Regions from separate parts of the Microbacterium sp. 22296 genome, predicted to be linked through region 2. Evidence: predicted binding sites of a transcription regulator. Region 2 holds the regulator's gene; the other holds the start of a gene.

Region 1 (7,268 bases), on a different contig from region 2:
GACGTGCTGGAGCGGCGTTCGATGCTGCGCGCGGCGGCACTCGCCGCGCGCGGGCGTCTCGACCGGCGCCGGATGATCGACGAGTACCGCGGGGCCATCACGGGCCTGCTTCAGCCCGCTGTCCTGGCCGCCTGAAGCCCGCGGGCCGGGTGAGCCCGGGCCGCCCGGTGCGCCCGGGTGTCAGCGCGTCGGCGCACCGGTACGGCGGATGCCCCACGCCGCCACCGCCGTGCACAGTGCGCAGACGGCCGCCGTGGCCCCGAGCAGCACCCCCATCGGCGCGGATGAGCTGAGGGCGGCCAGCGCCGCCGGCAGGAGGAACCCCAGATACGTCAGCGAGTAGTACGCGGCCGTGATGCCCGCGAGATCCTCGGGACGCGCGAGCGACTGCGTGGTCGACAAGTCGAAGACCATCGCGAGCCCGTAGCCCGCGCCGAAGACGGGCGCGGCGACGAGCACGATCCACACCTGCACGATGCTTCCGACGATGCCGAGCACCAGACCCGCCAGCAGCACCGGGCGCCGACCGTACCGGTCGGACCAGGCACCCGACAGCGCGAACCCCGGCACGATCCCGAAGACGTACGCTCCGAGCAGGATGTCGACCTGCACCTGGGAGAACCCCTGCACGAGCCGGTAGTACTGCATGAGCGGCAGGAAGTGATTGCCGCCCCAACCGAGGACGATGAGCGCCGGGGCGACGAGGAGCCAGGACCGGGTGGGGCGGACGACGGCCACGGGGCCTCTCTCGCGTAGGGGACGTCGGCGGACCATCTTCTCGCGGCGACAGGGGGGACGCGCGATCGACGCACCCGTACCCGCCCGGCGGTCGGCGGCTGATCAGTCCTGCGTGTCGGGCTGGTAGACCTTGCGGAACGCGTCTTTGCGCGCGATCCTGCCACCGCGGGACTCGTAGATGTCGCAGCCGCGGGTGGTCAGGATCGTCCCGTCGGGGCCGGGTCCGGTGAACGACCACGTGGCCGCCCCACGACGCCCCGCGATGATCGGCGGACGCGCCGGGGGTCCACCGTTCGCACCCGGAGCACCCCGGACCGGCCCTCGCCGGCCCCGCGGATCGGGGCCCGCGGCACCATAGACGCCGTGCTGACGGTGCGCCATCCCCGCGCCGGGGGAGCGTCGCCGTGCCTAAGGTGAGTCATGACCGCGCGCATCCTCTCGATCGGCACGGCCCTCCCCGATACGCGCGTCGAGCAGTCCACCCTTCGCGACCTGTTCGCCGCACAGCCCGGCTTCGACCGTATGAGCCGGAGACTGGTGGGAGCCGCCTTCGACGCCGCCGCGATCGACACCCGACACGTGGTGCTGCCGCAGTTGGCCGGAGGCGACGGTGACGGCCTCGGGGTGCGCGACGGCGACACGCTGCTCATGCCCTCCACCGGCGCCCGCAACGACGAGTACCGCCGCACCGCACCGGCCCTCTTCGCGGAGGCGTCGCGCCTCGCGATCGCCGGATCGGGATACGACGCGGATGCCGTGACGCACGTCGTCACGGTCTCGTGCACCGGCATGTTCGCCCCCGGCCCCGATTACCACCTCGTGCGGGATCTCGGCCTCTCGCCGACCGTCGAGCGCTATCACCTCGGTTTCATCGGCTGCGCGGCGGCCATCCCCGCGCTGCGGCTGGCGGCGCGCATCGTCGGCGCCGACCCGTCGGCGGTCGTGCTCGTCGCCTGCGCGGAGCTGTGTTCGCTGCACTGGCAGACCTCGTCGCACCCCGACCAGATCGTCGCCGCCTCGGTCTTCGCCGACGGCGCGGGCGCCGCGGTCGTGGCATCCGGAGACTCCGCCCACGACGGTCTCGACCTCGACGACTTCGCCACGCACGTGACCGACGAGGGCGAGAAGGACATGGCCTGGACCGTGGGCGACTCGGGCTTCGAGATGACGCTGACTCCCGAGGTGCCGCGCATCATCGGACGCGAGATCTCGGCCATCGCCGCCGACGTCGTCGGCGACCTCGCCGCGGTCGACGCGTGGGCCGTGCATCCGGGTGGGCGGAGCATCCTCGATCGGGTCGAGAACGCCCTCGGACTGGATGCCGCAGCCCTCGCCGCCTCGCGCGACGTGCTGCGCCGGCACGGCAACATGTCGAGCGCGACGCTGATGTTCATCCTGCGCGACCTGCTCGCCGACGCCGCCCGCGTCGAGGGCGACCGGGTCGCGGCGCTGGCCTTCGGTCCGGGGCTCACGGTCGAGGCGGCGAAGATCACCGTGCGCCGCCCACGATCGTGAGTCGTACCGCCCGCCCACTCGGGCTCGCGCGGCGCGATACGGAGCTCACCGAGTTGATGGACGATCCCGAATGCGATCCGCGGTCCCTGGCCGCCACCTACCGCCGGTTCGACGTCGTCAACCGTTTGGTGTCGGCGTGGGGGCGGGTCTACCGCACGCGGGTGGCGCCCGAGCTGCGCGCCCTCGGCCGCCCGGCCCGTGTGCTCGACCTCGGTTCGGGCGGCGGCGACGTCGTCGTGCGTCTGGCCGCCCTGGCCGCCCGCGACGGTCTCGACGTCGAGTGGGTCGGCGCCGACCCCGACCCGCGGGCGCACGAGGCCGCCCGGATGCGGCAGCGGCCGGGGGTGCGGTTCGTCGCGGCGGGTTCGCGCGAGCTTCTGGCCGCCGGCGAGCGGTTCGATCTCGTCGTGAGCAACCACGTGCTCCACCATCTCGACGCCGAGGGCCTGCGCTGGTTCGCCGACGACTCGCTCGCCCTCTCGCGCGGCGCCGTTCTGCACGCCGACATCGCGCGCGGCCGACGGGCGTACGCCCTGTACGCCGTGGGCATCACCCCTCTCTCGGCCGGCACGTTCCTTCGCGTCGACGGGCTGCGCTCCATCCGACGCAGCTATCGCGCGCCCGAGTTGGCCGCCGCGCTCGGCTCCCCCTGGCAGGTGCAGACGCCGGCACCGTTCCGCGTGCTCGCCGTCGCCCGGGGACGGGCGGATGCCGATGCCTGAGGTGCTCGTCGTCGGCGCGGGTCCCGTGGGTCTCGCCCTCGCCGCCGACCTGCGCACCCGGGGCGTCGACGTCGAGATCGTCGAGCGCCGCGTCGACGCCGGGGGTGGGACGCGGGCCATCGGCATCCATTCCCCCGCCCTGACGCTGCTCGAGGCGTGCGGCGCGACCGATGGCATCCGGGCCGATGCCGTGCGGATCGACCGCGGCGAGGCGCGCGCCGACGGCCGGGTGATCGCCGAGATCCGGTTCGAGCGTCTGCGGGCCCGGCATCCTTATGTCGCGGCGTTGGCGCAGACCGACACGATGCGCGTGCTGTCCGCCCTGGCCCCTCCGATACGCCGGGGAACAGCCGTCGAGGCGCTGCACTCCGACGGCGACGGCGTGCGGGCGGAGGTGTCGGGGCCCGGCGGACGGGCCGAGATCCGCGCCGGCGTGGTGGTCGTGGCATCCGGGTGGGCGGGACGCGCACTCGTCTACCGCGACGGCGCCGTTCGCACGCGCCACTACCCCGACCGCTACGTCATGGCCGATGTCGTGGCAACCGGTGGTCCCGTGGCTCGGGTGCACCTCGAACGCGGGGGTGTGGTGGAGTCGTTCCCGCTGCCCGGTGGTCGCCGAAGGCTGGTCGCGTGGGCCGGATCGAGCGAGGTCGGGGATGCCGATGCCTTCCTGCGCGAAGCGGTCGCCGTCCGTACCGGGGTCGAGATCGAGATCGCCGGGGCCTCGACCTTCGGCGTACGCCGCGCCGTCGCCCCGGCTCTGCGGCGCGGGCGCATCGTGGTCGTGGGCGACGCCGGGCACGAGGTCAGCCCGATCGGCGGGCAGGGCATGAACCTCGGTCTGCTCGACGCGCTGACCCTGTCGCCTCTGCTCGCGCCGTGGGTGCGCGGGGGCGAGGACGCCGGCCTCGCGCGCTGGGAACGAGACCGGCTCGCCTCGGCCCGGCACGCGGCCCGGCTGGCGTTCCTCAACACCCTGCTCGGGCGGGCGGCGGGTCCGGCCGCGCACCGGATGCGGACCGGCGCGCTGCGGACGCTGTTGCGGGGACCGGGGGGCGCGGCGTTCACGCGCGCGTATGCGATGAGGTTCGACCGGGCGGCGCCCGGCACCTGATGCGGCGGGCCGCGGCTGCCGCGCCTGCACGACGGCGGCGCACGGGAGGGGCGCGCGACGAGACCCGGGGCGTCAGGAGACGACGAGTTGCACCGCGAGCAGGAGCGCCGCGACCATCGTCAACCGGAACACGGCTCGGCCCGGGGGGCGCACCAGCACGAGTACGGCGGTCGCGACGGCCACCGCGACCGCGGCGACGAAGAACGCCACCCGGACGGCCCCGAGTTGGCCACCCGGGCCGAGCAGCACCGCCAGAGCCCCGACGACGATCCCCGCGGCGGCCAGCAGCACGGACGCCCGCGCGCCGAGGCGGTGCGGAAGGCCGCGGACGCCGGTGCGGCGATCGTCGTCGAGGTCGCGCACGACGTTGGTCAGGTGCACCGCAGCACCCAGGGCGGCACCCGCGACCGAGGCCCACACCGCGGCGAGCGCGGGGGCCGAGGTCGAGAGGGTGGCGAACGAGGGGAACAGTCCGAAGCTCAGCAGGAACGGCACGATCGAGAACGCCGTCGACTTCAGCCCCGCGTTGTACGCCCACGCCGAGGCGAGCGCGACGGAGTGGGCCGCCACGAGCCCGGGACCCAGCGGGATCGACAAGGCGAGCGCGACGACGACGGCTCCCACGCCGACGGCCAGCGCCCGGCCCGCGGTGACCGCTCCCCCGGCGATGGGCTTGTCGGTGCGCCCGACCGCGGCATCCCGCGCCGCGTCGATCGCGTCGTTCGAGAGCCCCACCGACACCTGCCCCGCGAAGACCGCGGCCACGAGCACGAGGAGGCGTCCGGGATCGACGCCGGCGGCGATGCCGAGCGCGAGCGAGAGGGCCGTGACCACGAGCGTGGGTCCGGGGTGGGTGGACGCCCACAGCGCTCCGACGACGCCCGCGCGCCCGAGGGGAGTGCGAGCGAGGGGCGGCTCCGCCGCGGCATCCGTCACCCGATGACGCTACCGCGGGGCGGGCATCGCGGGCCCGCGCGTCTCGCCGCCCGGGGATGCGCCGCGGTGTCGAAGGCGCGATGATCGCGCCCGAGAATCCTTGGCACTCGCAGCACCCGAGTGCTAATCTCTACGTAGTTGAGCGCATCAGACTCAACTTCACCGAACATCGGGGATGCCACACCCCGACCGATCGACAAGGAGAACGACAATGGCCACCTACGACCCCTTCCGCGACCTCGACCGTCTGGCGTCGACCCTTCTCGACGCACGCCGTGGCGGCGGCCCCCGACGGATGCCCATGGACCTCTACCGCGACGGCGACCACTACGTCCTCGCCGCCGACCTGCCCGGCGTCGACCCCGGGTCGGTCGACATCGACGTCGACGGCCAGCTGCTGACGATCCGCGCCGAACGCACGTTGGGCTCCGGCGAGGGCGTGAAGTGGATCACGCGCGAGCGCGAGACGGCATCCTTCGTCCGTCAGCTCAACCTCGGCCAGGGGATCGACACCGAGGGCATCAGCGCTTCGTACCGCAACGGTGTGCTGAGCGTGACGATCCCCGTGAGCGAGAAGGCGAAGCCGCGGCGCATCGCTGTGTCGACCGACGAGCACGATGGCGTCATCGAGGCGCACGAGAGCTCGCCGCAGCTCATCGAGCAGTAGAGCCGAGCGGGGCGGGGGCGCGGTCCTTTCGAGGACCGCTCCCCCGTAACCTGCGCGCACGGTCCGAGTCTGCATCCGCGGGGGCACCTGCTCCCGCCCGACCACCCTCGGGCCCCCCGCCGAAAGCGTCCCGCCCACCGTGACGATATCGCCGCGGGCACAGCGACGCCCCGGGACCGTTACGGGCACCCGGGGCGTCGGAGAAGCCTCAGAGGTCCTCGGGGGCGAGGTCGCCCTGACCCTCTTCGCCGAGCTCGACGACCCCGGGATCCTGACCCTGCGAGTCGGTGCCGGTGGCGAGGGCGTGGATGTCCTCCTGCGGGATGTCGCTGTCGTCAGCGGGGATCTCGGCCGGGTCGGCACCCGTGGCGGTGTCCGGGTTGATGTCGGCGGGATCGGCGCCCTCGTCGAGTGCCGTGGTCGCGTCCCACTCGGCCTGCGCCGGGTCGAGCGCGGGGTCGGGCTGGATGGACGTGTCGCCGTCGCGCAGGGGCTGCACGCCCGCGATTCCCGCGTCAGCGGCGGGGGGCGTCGCGGCGGTGGTCGGGTCGATCGAAGCGTCGCTCATGGGGGGTCCTTCCGTCGGACGCGTGTCACCGCGAGGATCAGCGGCTGCTCTCATCCCACACGCCGCGCCCGTCCCCGCCGTGCCCCTTGACACGCGTCGCGCGTGCGTCGTCGCGCCGGACCGCGCCGCCTCCCGTGCGCTGCGGTCGCCGGCGGAGCCGCTGTCAAGGCGCTGGCGCCTCCGGACCGGGCGGGCGAGCGTGAGGGCGACGAGAGGATCCCCCATGAACGACTCCCGAACAGCCGCGCCCGCGCGCATCGTCGTCATCGGCGGGGGGAACGCGGGACTGTCGGTGGCGGGCCGCCTGCACCGTGCCCGCGCCGGCGACATCACCGTGATCGAACCGCGCGAGAAGCACGTGTTCGCGCCGTTGCAGTCCCACATCGCCGGGGGTGCCGCGCGCGCCTCCGAAGCCGTTCGCCGTCAGGCCGACGTCACTCCCCGCGGGGCACGGTGGCTGCGCGACGAGGTCTTCACCGTCGATGCCGAGGCCCGGCGTGTGCACCTCGTCTCGGGCGAGCACCTCGACTACGACCAGTTGGTGGTCTGCGCCGGCATGCGGATGGCCTGGGAGCAGATCCCCGGCCTGCCCGAGGCGATGGCGGATCCGACGGGCATCTCGAACTACGACTTCGACCTCGCCGCGAAAGCGTCGCCGGTGCTCCGCGACCTGCGCTCGGGCACCGTCGTGTTCACCCAGCCCCCGGAGCCGGCGTCGTGCGGCGCCGCGGCGCAGAAGCCGATGTACCTCGCGTGCGACTGGTGGCGCGCGATCGGCGTGCGCGATGACATCCGCGTCGTGTTCGTCTGCCCCGACCCCGTGCCCTTCGGCATCCCCGCGATCGACCGGGAGCTGCGACGCAAGCTCGACGAGTACGGCATCGAGGTGCGCTACAGCCGGCAGCTCCGATCCGTGGATGCCGCGTCGCGCACGCTCGTCATCGGCCACGGCGACGCCGACCGCGACTCCGCCCGCGACGAGACGCTGTCCTACGACGTGTTGCATGC
Region 2 (7,268 bases):
TTCGCGCAGACGCCACATCGTGCGCACCATGATGACGTTGATGACGTAACCCTGGATCCACGACAGCAGCGACGAACCGACGTAGATCGCCAGGACGGCGACCACCACCATGCGCAGCGCGTCGAAGTCGACACCGGCGCCGACGGAGAAGTTGTTCATGGCACCGACGATGTTGGCGATGTCGCCCTGGCCCGCCGCGCGGAGAGCTTCAACGACGTCGGCCTGCGACGTGCCGGCGGGGAACTGTTCGGCCAACCCCTTCGAGACCACGCCCTCGAAAATGATGTTCGTGGCGTCGCCGAGCACGCGGGGCGCGAGCACGGCGAGCACGACGCCGAGGGCTCCCAGCACGGAGACGAACGTGAAGGCGCCGGCGTACGGACGCAGCAGCCCGATCAGACGCCGGAAACTCGGGCCGAAGTTCGATGCCTTCCCGGGTGCCACGCTGTCCCAGTCGCCCGAGGTGAGTCGAGCCTGCTCGGCCAGCTCGAGTTCGGCCCGCTCTTCTTCGGTCAGCGTCTCTGTGGTGCTCATGCCTCGACCCCCAGCTGCGACTCGACGATCTCGCGATAGGTGCTACTGGACTGCAGCAGCTCCTCGTGGCTCCCGACACCTGCCAGTCGCCCCTCCTCGAGGACGACGATGCGATCGGCTCCCGTGATGGTCGACACGCGCTGCGCGACGACGATCTTCGTCACCTCGGGCAACTCCTGCCAGAGCGCCCGCCGGAGCCGGGCGTCGGTACTGAGGTCGAGCGCCGAGAAGGAGTCGTCGAACACGAGCACGGCGGGCCGATGCACGATCGCCCGCGCGATGGCGAGGCGCTGACGCTGACCACCCGAGACGTTCGTGCCGCCCTGGGCGATGCGCGCGTCGAGTCCCCCCTCCATCGCCTCGACGAACTCGCGCCCCTGCGCGATCTCGAGGGCCTTCCACAGTTCGTCGTCGGTGGCGTCTTCTCGACCGAATCGGAGGTTGGATGCCACCGTGCCGCTGAAGAGGAAGGGACGCTGGGGCACGAGCCCGATGCTCTTCCACAGCCCGTCGAGGTCGGCCTCGCGCACGTCGACGCCGCCGACGCGGACGGCGCCCGCGGTGACGTCGAACAGGCGCGGGATGAGGGAGACGAGGGTGGTCTTGCCCGCACCGGTGGAGCCGACGATCGCGACCGTCTCGCCGGGACGGGCGACGAAACTGATACCCGACACCACGGGGGACTCGGCGCCCGGGTAGGCGAAGGACACGTCTTCGAACTCGACGGCGCCGCGCTCCGGGAAGACGCTCACCGGGTTCGCGGGCCGCTCGAGGGTGGAGTGACTGTCGAGCACCTCGCCGATGCGTTCGGCGGATACGGCCGCGCGCGGGATCATCACCGTCATGAAGCTCGCCATGAGCACACCCATGAGGATCTGCGCCACGTACTGCATGAAGGCGAACAGCGTGCCGATCTGCACGCCGCCCTGGTCGACCTGGATGCCGCCGAACCAGATCACGCCGACGACGGTCACGTTCAGGACGAGCATGGCCAGCGGGAACAACAGGACGAAGAGCGACCCGACCCTTCGACCGACGATCATGATGTCGGTATTGGCCCCGCGGAACCGCTCTTCTTCGATGCGCTCGCGAACGAACGCGCGCACGACGCGTACACCGGTGAGCTGCTCGCGCATGATGCGGTTCACCGCGTCGAGCTTCGCCTGGTAGCTGCGGAAGAGCGGGACCATGCGCGCGATGATGAGGCCCGCGGCGATCAGGAGCGTCGGCACCGCGACGGCGATCAGCCAGCTGAGGCCGACGTCTTGCTGGAGGGCCATGAAGATGCCGCCGATCGCCAGCAGCGGGGCGCTGACGAGCATCGTCGCGCCCATCATCGCCAGCATCTGCACCTGCTGCACGTCGTTGGTGTTGCGGGTGATGAGCGATCCCGCACCGAACTGCGACAGCTCGCGCTCGGAGAAGCCGCTGACCTTCTCGAAGATGTCGCGACGGATGTCGCGGCCGGCGGCCATCGCCGCGCGGGCGGCGAAGTAGGTCGCGATGACGGATGCCGTGATCTGACCGAGCGAGATGGCGAGCATCATCGACCCCTGCGACCAGATGAAGGCCGTGTCGCCGCGCGCGACGCCCTGGTCGATGATGTCGGCGTTCAGGCGCGGGAGGTAGAGCGACGCCATGGCCGCCACGAACTGGAAGACCAGCAATGCCAGGAGCAGCCACCGGTACCGGGAGAGGTAACGGATGAGGATCTTGCCGAGCACGGCACCTCCAGAGATGGTCGATGCGGTCGCGGTGGCCGCGGAGTACAGCCTTGCACCAACCTCCGACACCGGCGACCCCATCGGCTGTGGGAGCGTTCTCCCGTCGCGAACGCGGGCCTCCGGCATCCGCTTCACAGGATGCGGATCGTAGGCTGAACCCATGTCTCGACTGCAGGCCGACGCTCCCGCCGACCTCTGGGTGCCCGTGACCGGATCCCTCGGTTTCCGCGGGCGTCGACACCGCAAAGCGGCGATCGGCATGCTGCTCAGCCAGGCGAATCAGGCCGCCGGCGCGGCCCCTCGGCCCGGCGGCGGCGCTTTCGCGTGGATCCTCAGCCAAGCCGCGCCCCTGCTGATGCGCCGCGCTGCCGGTCGCGTGCTCGTGTGGGTGTGGAAGAGCGATCCCGAACTGCTCGTCGTGATGGCGCAACTGCAGGAGGCCACGCCGCAGGCACGCACCGCGCGGGCGATGATGCCGATGGAGTACGACGACACGGAGTCCTTCCCCAACCCCTTCCTCGGTGTGGGCGAGAAGCTCGCGATGCCGCTGCCGAGCGATGCGCGCACCCCGCCGTTCGCGACCTATACGTGGGACACGGGCTCGCACTTCGTGACGGTCACGGCGGTGTGCGCCGATCGCGAGCGGTTCGGCACGGTCATCGGAGCCGTGGATGCCGTGGCCCGCACCATCCGCGTGGCCGATGACCTGCGGGTCGGCGAATCGCCCACGGTCTTGCGGCTCGACCCGGCCTGACACCCTCGACGAGCGGTCCGCGCGACGAACACGGGGAGCCGTCCGTTCGTGCGCAGATGCGCGGACGCTCGGGATGTCCGCGGTTCAGGTGGCTGAGTCTGTCGGAGCCACCGGGAGCGGTGGCATCCGGGATGGGCGAAGGGATCAGTCGCCGTGCATGTCGCGGGGGCGCCAGAGCACGATGTCGGTTGCGCGACGCACACGCGAACCGTGGCGCAACGTGACGACCGAGCCGGTCGCACCGGCGGCGAAGACGCGCGCACCCGGTCGCGACTGGCGTTCGATGGTGAGCTGACGCTCGAGGTCGTTCACACGCCGGGCGAGATCGTGCACCTGCTGCTCGAGGGTGAGCAGGCGGGCGATGGCGGGGAGGCTCATGCCCTCGCCCGACAGTCGGGCGACTTCGCGCAGCTGCTGGACGTGGCGGCTCGAGTACCGCCGCGATCCGCCCTGGGTTCGCGCGGGTACGACGAGACCGAGCCGGTCGTACTGGCGCAGCGTCTGCGGGTGCATGTTCGACAGCTCAGCCGCGGCGGCGATGGCGAAGATGGGGGCGTCTTCGTCGATCTCTCTCTCGGGCACGGTCTCTCCTCTCCATCGCTCCGGCGGATCCCGGCATCCGGTGTGATCACGGATGCCGGGAGACCTCCGTCCTGCAGTTCTACCGCGCTTTGGACATCAGGTCGGCGCGCGGGTTCTCTTTCGGCTGGAGTGCCTGGAACCGCTCGAGAGCCTCACGGGCGGCGTCGTCGAGGTGCGCCGGCACCGCGACCTGCACCTCCGCGAGCAGATCACCGGACCCTTTGCTCGACTCGATCCCGCGGCCTTTGACACGAAGGACGCGTCCCGACGGGGTGCCGGGCGCGACGCGGAGCCGCACGGGCTCACCGCCGAGGGTGGGGACCTCGATGGTCGCGCCGAGGGCCGCCTCGGTGAAGGTCACCGGGACCGTCACCCGCAGGTTGAGGCCGTCACGCGTGAACACCGGGTGCGGGCGCACCGCGACGGTCACCACGATGTCGCCGCTCTCCCCGCCGTCGGGGGACTTCCGGCCTCGACCGCGAAGGCGGATCTTCTGGCCGTCGGAGACGCCGGCGGGGATCTTCACCTTGAACGGCACGTTGTCCTCACCCTGCAGGGTGATGGTCTCGCCCTTGGCCGCCGTGACGAAGTCGATCGTCGTGCGTGCGGTGACGTCGGCCCCGCGCTGCGGGCCGCCGAAGCCTCGGAAGCCCCCGGTCGTCTGCCCGAACCGGCCGGAACCGAAACCGCCCCCCTGCTGGTCGAACATCGAGAAGATGTCCTCGAAGCCGGGTTGCTGCTGACCCCGGCCCTGACCGAAGCGGCTGAAGACGTCGTCGAAACCCCCGCCGCCGCCCGCCCCGGGAGCAGAGAAGCGCGCCCCCGAGCCCATGGCCCGGATCTGGTCGTACTCCTCGCGCTGCTCGGGGTCGTTGAGCACCGAGTAGGCCTCACTGATCTCCTTGAAGGTCGCCTCGGCTTTCGCGTCTCCCGGGTTCGAGTCGGGGTGGTACTGGCGCGCGAGCTTGCGGTACGTCTTCTTCAGATCGGCAGCGCTGACGCCCTTGTCGACACCGAGGACCTTGTAGAAGTCCTTGTCGAACCAGTCCTGACTCGCCATGCGTCCTCCTCCTAGGCCGGTACGGCGACGACGACCTTGGCCGGTCGCAGTTCGACCGAGCCGAGGCGGTAGCCGACCTCGACGACCTCGAGGATCGTCGTCTCGGTCACACCGGGGGTGGGCGCCTGGAAGATGGCCTCGTGCTGCTGCGGGTCGAAGACGTCGCCGACGGCGCCGTACGACACCACGCCGAGACGCTCCGCCACGGCGCGCACCTTGTCGCCGATCGCGGCGAAGGGCGTGCCCTCGACGAGATCACCGTGCTTGACGGCGCGGTCGAGGTCGTCCATGACGGGCAGCAGGCCCTTCACGGCCTCGCCCTTGGCCCGCTCGATCTCGCGCTCGCGCTGCTCTTCGGTGCGCCGGCGGTAGTTGGCGTACTCCGCCTGCAGGCGCTTGAGGTCGATCAGCAGCGAGGCCTCCTTGTCGGAGGATGCCCCCTCTGCCGCGGCCTCGGGCGTCTGCTCGGCGCCCAGGATGTCGTCGATGGTCAGGCCCTCGGCATCCACGTCCTGCGTCTCGGACTGCTCGCCCGACGGCGCGGGGCCGGAGGTGTTCTCCTCCGGCCCCGTCTCGTCAGGACCGGCGCCACCGTACTCGGGCCCTGAGCCCGTCGAAGGGTCGTCGTCCTTGTGTGCCATGTGTCTGTCGCTTACTTCTTGTTCTCGTCGGTCGGCTCGTCGTCGACGACCTCGGCGTCGATGACGTCTTCCTCGGGGTTCGGCGTCTCGCCGTTGCCCGGCTGACCCACGTTGGGGTCGGCCGGCTGGCCCGCGGCCTGCGAGGAGGCGTAGATGGCCTCGCCGAGCTTGCCCTGGCTGGCGTTCAGCTTGTCGAACGCGGTCTTGACCGCGTCGTCGTCGTCGCCGGCGAGAGCCGTCTTGAGCGCGTCGACATCGCCCTGCACCTCGGTCTTGACCTCGGCGGGGAGCTTGTCCTCGTTCTCCTTGATCAGCTTCTCGATCGAGTACGACAGGGTCTCGGCCTGGTTGCGGGTCTCGGCGGACTCGCGGCGCTTCTTGTCTTCCGCCGCGTTCTCCTCGGCCTCGCGCACCATGCGCTCGATGTCCTCCTTGGGCAGCGACGAGCCGCCCGTGATGGTCATCGACTGCTCCTTACCGGTGCCCTTGTCCTTGGCGGACACGTGCACGATGCCGTTGGCGTCGATGTCGAAGGTGACCTCGACCTGCGGGATGCCGCGGGGAGCCGGAGCGATGCCGGTCAGCTCGAAGGTGCCGAGCGGCTTGTTGTCGCGGGTGAACTCGCGCTCGCCCTGGAAGACCTGGATCGCGACCGACGGCTGGTTGTCATCGGCGGTGGTGAAGGTCTCGCTGCGCTTGGTCGGGATGGCCGTGTTGCGCTCGATGAGCTTGGTCATGATGCCGCCCTTGGTCTCGATGCCGAGGCTCAGGGGGGTGACGTCGATGAGGAGGACGTCCTTGCGCTCGCCCTTGAGGACACCGGCCTGCAGGGCTGCGCCCACGGCCACGACCTCGTCGGGGTTCACGCCCTTGTTGGCGTCCTTACCCGTCTCCTTCTTCACCAGCTCGGCGACCGCGGGCATGCGGGTGGAGCCGCCGACGAGCACCACGTGGGCGATGTCGTCGACCTTGACGCCGGCCTCGCGGATGACGTCGGAGAAGGGCTTGCGGGTGCGGTCGAGGAGGTCCTTGGTGAGGTCCTCGAACTTGGCGCGCGTCAGGGTCTCGCTGAGCGAGACGGGGCCCGAGTCGGTGAGCGACAGGTAGGGCAGGTTGATGGAGGTCGAGGTCGAGCTCGACAGCTCCTTCTTGGCCTGCTCGGCCGCTTCCTTCAGACGCTGGAGGGCGATCTTGTCGCCCGAGACGTCGACGCCGGTGGTGTCCTTGAACTGCTTGATGAGGTAGTCGACGACGCGCTGGTCCCAGTCGTCTCCACCGAGGCGGTTGTCACCGGAGGTGGCGCGCACCTGGATGGTCGAGAAGTCGTCGTCCTTGCCCACCTCGAGCAGCGACACGTCGAACGTTCCGCCACCGAGGTCGAAGACGAGGATGAGCTCGTCTTCCTTGCCCTTGTCGAGGCCGTACGCGAGGGCCGCGGCCGTGGGCTCGTTGATGATGCGCAGGACGTTGAGACCCGCGATCTCACCGGCCTCCTTGGTGGCCTGACGCTCGGCGTCGTTGAAGTACGCGGGCACCGTGATGACGGCATCCGTCACGCTGTCGCCCAGGTACTCCTCGGCGTCGCGCTTGAGCTTCTGCAGGATGCGGGCCGAGATCTCCTGCGGCGTCCACTTCTTGCCGTCGACGTCGAACGACCAGGTCGTGCCCATGTGGCGCTTGACGCTCGAGATCGTGCGGTCGACGTTGGTGACGGCCTGGCGCTTGGCGGTCTCGCCGACGAGCACCTCGCCGTCCTTGGTGTACGCGACGACCGAGGGGGTCGTGCGGAAACCCTCGGCGTTGGCGATGACCTTGGGCTCGCCACCCTCGAGCACGCTCACGACGGAGTTGGTCGTACCGAGGTCGATTCCCACTGCACGGGGCATATGTGTCTCCTTGCTTGTGAGCCGGGCGGATGCCACGACTCGGGGTTGGTGCGAAGTCTGCTGCGCGGGTTGAGCCGCGATGACTCA

The links. Region 2 encodes HspR, which represses chaperone genes until heat shock. Its sites were predicted from a motif close to AAGTTGAGTCNNNNNGACTCAACTT; they were not measured.
Region 1: a site for HspR is predicted at 5,161-5,185, ahead of ACTJJP_RS07715 (Hsp20/alpha crystallin family protein). Genes of this name have one in related genera too.

Annotation. Positions count from the first base shown of each region.
Region 1 is NZ_JBQEOS010000003.1:278,943-286,210, forward strand. It holds gene ACTJJP_RS07680 (glycosyltransferase) at 1-135, shown strand, start outside; gene ACTJJP_RS07685 (MFS transporter) at 181-738, opposite strand; gene ACTJJP_RS07690 (hypothetical protein) at 841-1,119, opposite strand; gene ACTJJP_RS07695 (type III polyketide synthase) at 1,159-2,253, shown strand; gene ACTJJP_RS07700 (methyltransferase domain-containing protein) at 2,250-2,975, shown strand; gene ACTJJP_RS07705 (FAD-dependent oxidoreductase) at 2,968-4,089, shown strand; gene ACTJJP_RS07710 (UbiA family prenyltransferase) at 4,162-5,025, opposite strand; gene ACTJJP_RS07715 (Hsp20/alpha crystallin family protein) at 5,237-5,692, shown strand; gene ACTJJP_RS07720 (sugar ABC transporter ATPase) at 5,901-6,260, opposite strand; gene ACTJJP_RS07725 (NAD(P)/FAD-dependent oxidoreductase) at 6,484-7,268, shown strand, end outside.
Region 2 is NZ_JBQEOS010000004.1:266,213-273,480, forward strand. It holds gene ACTJJP_RS10365 (ABC transporter ATP-binding protein) at 1-534, opposite strand, end outside; gene ACTJJP_RS10370 (ABC transporter ATP-binding protein) at 531-2,258, opposite strand; gene ACTJJP_RS10375 (hypothetical protein) at 2,419-3,012, shown strand; gene ACTJJP_RS10380 (heat shock protein transcriptional repressor HspR) at 3,157-3,594, opposite strand; gene ACTJJP_RS10385 (DnaJ C-terminal domain-containing protein) at 3,674-4,654, opposite strand; gene ACTJJP_RS10390 (nucleotide exchange factor GrpE) at 4,666-5,295, opposite strand; gene dnaK (molecular chaperone DnaK) at 5,307-7,181, opposite strand.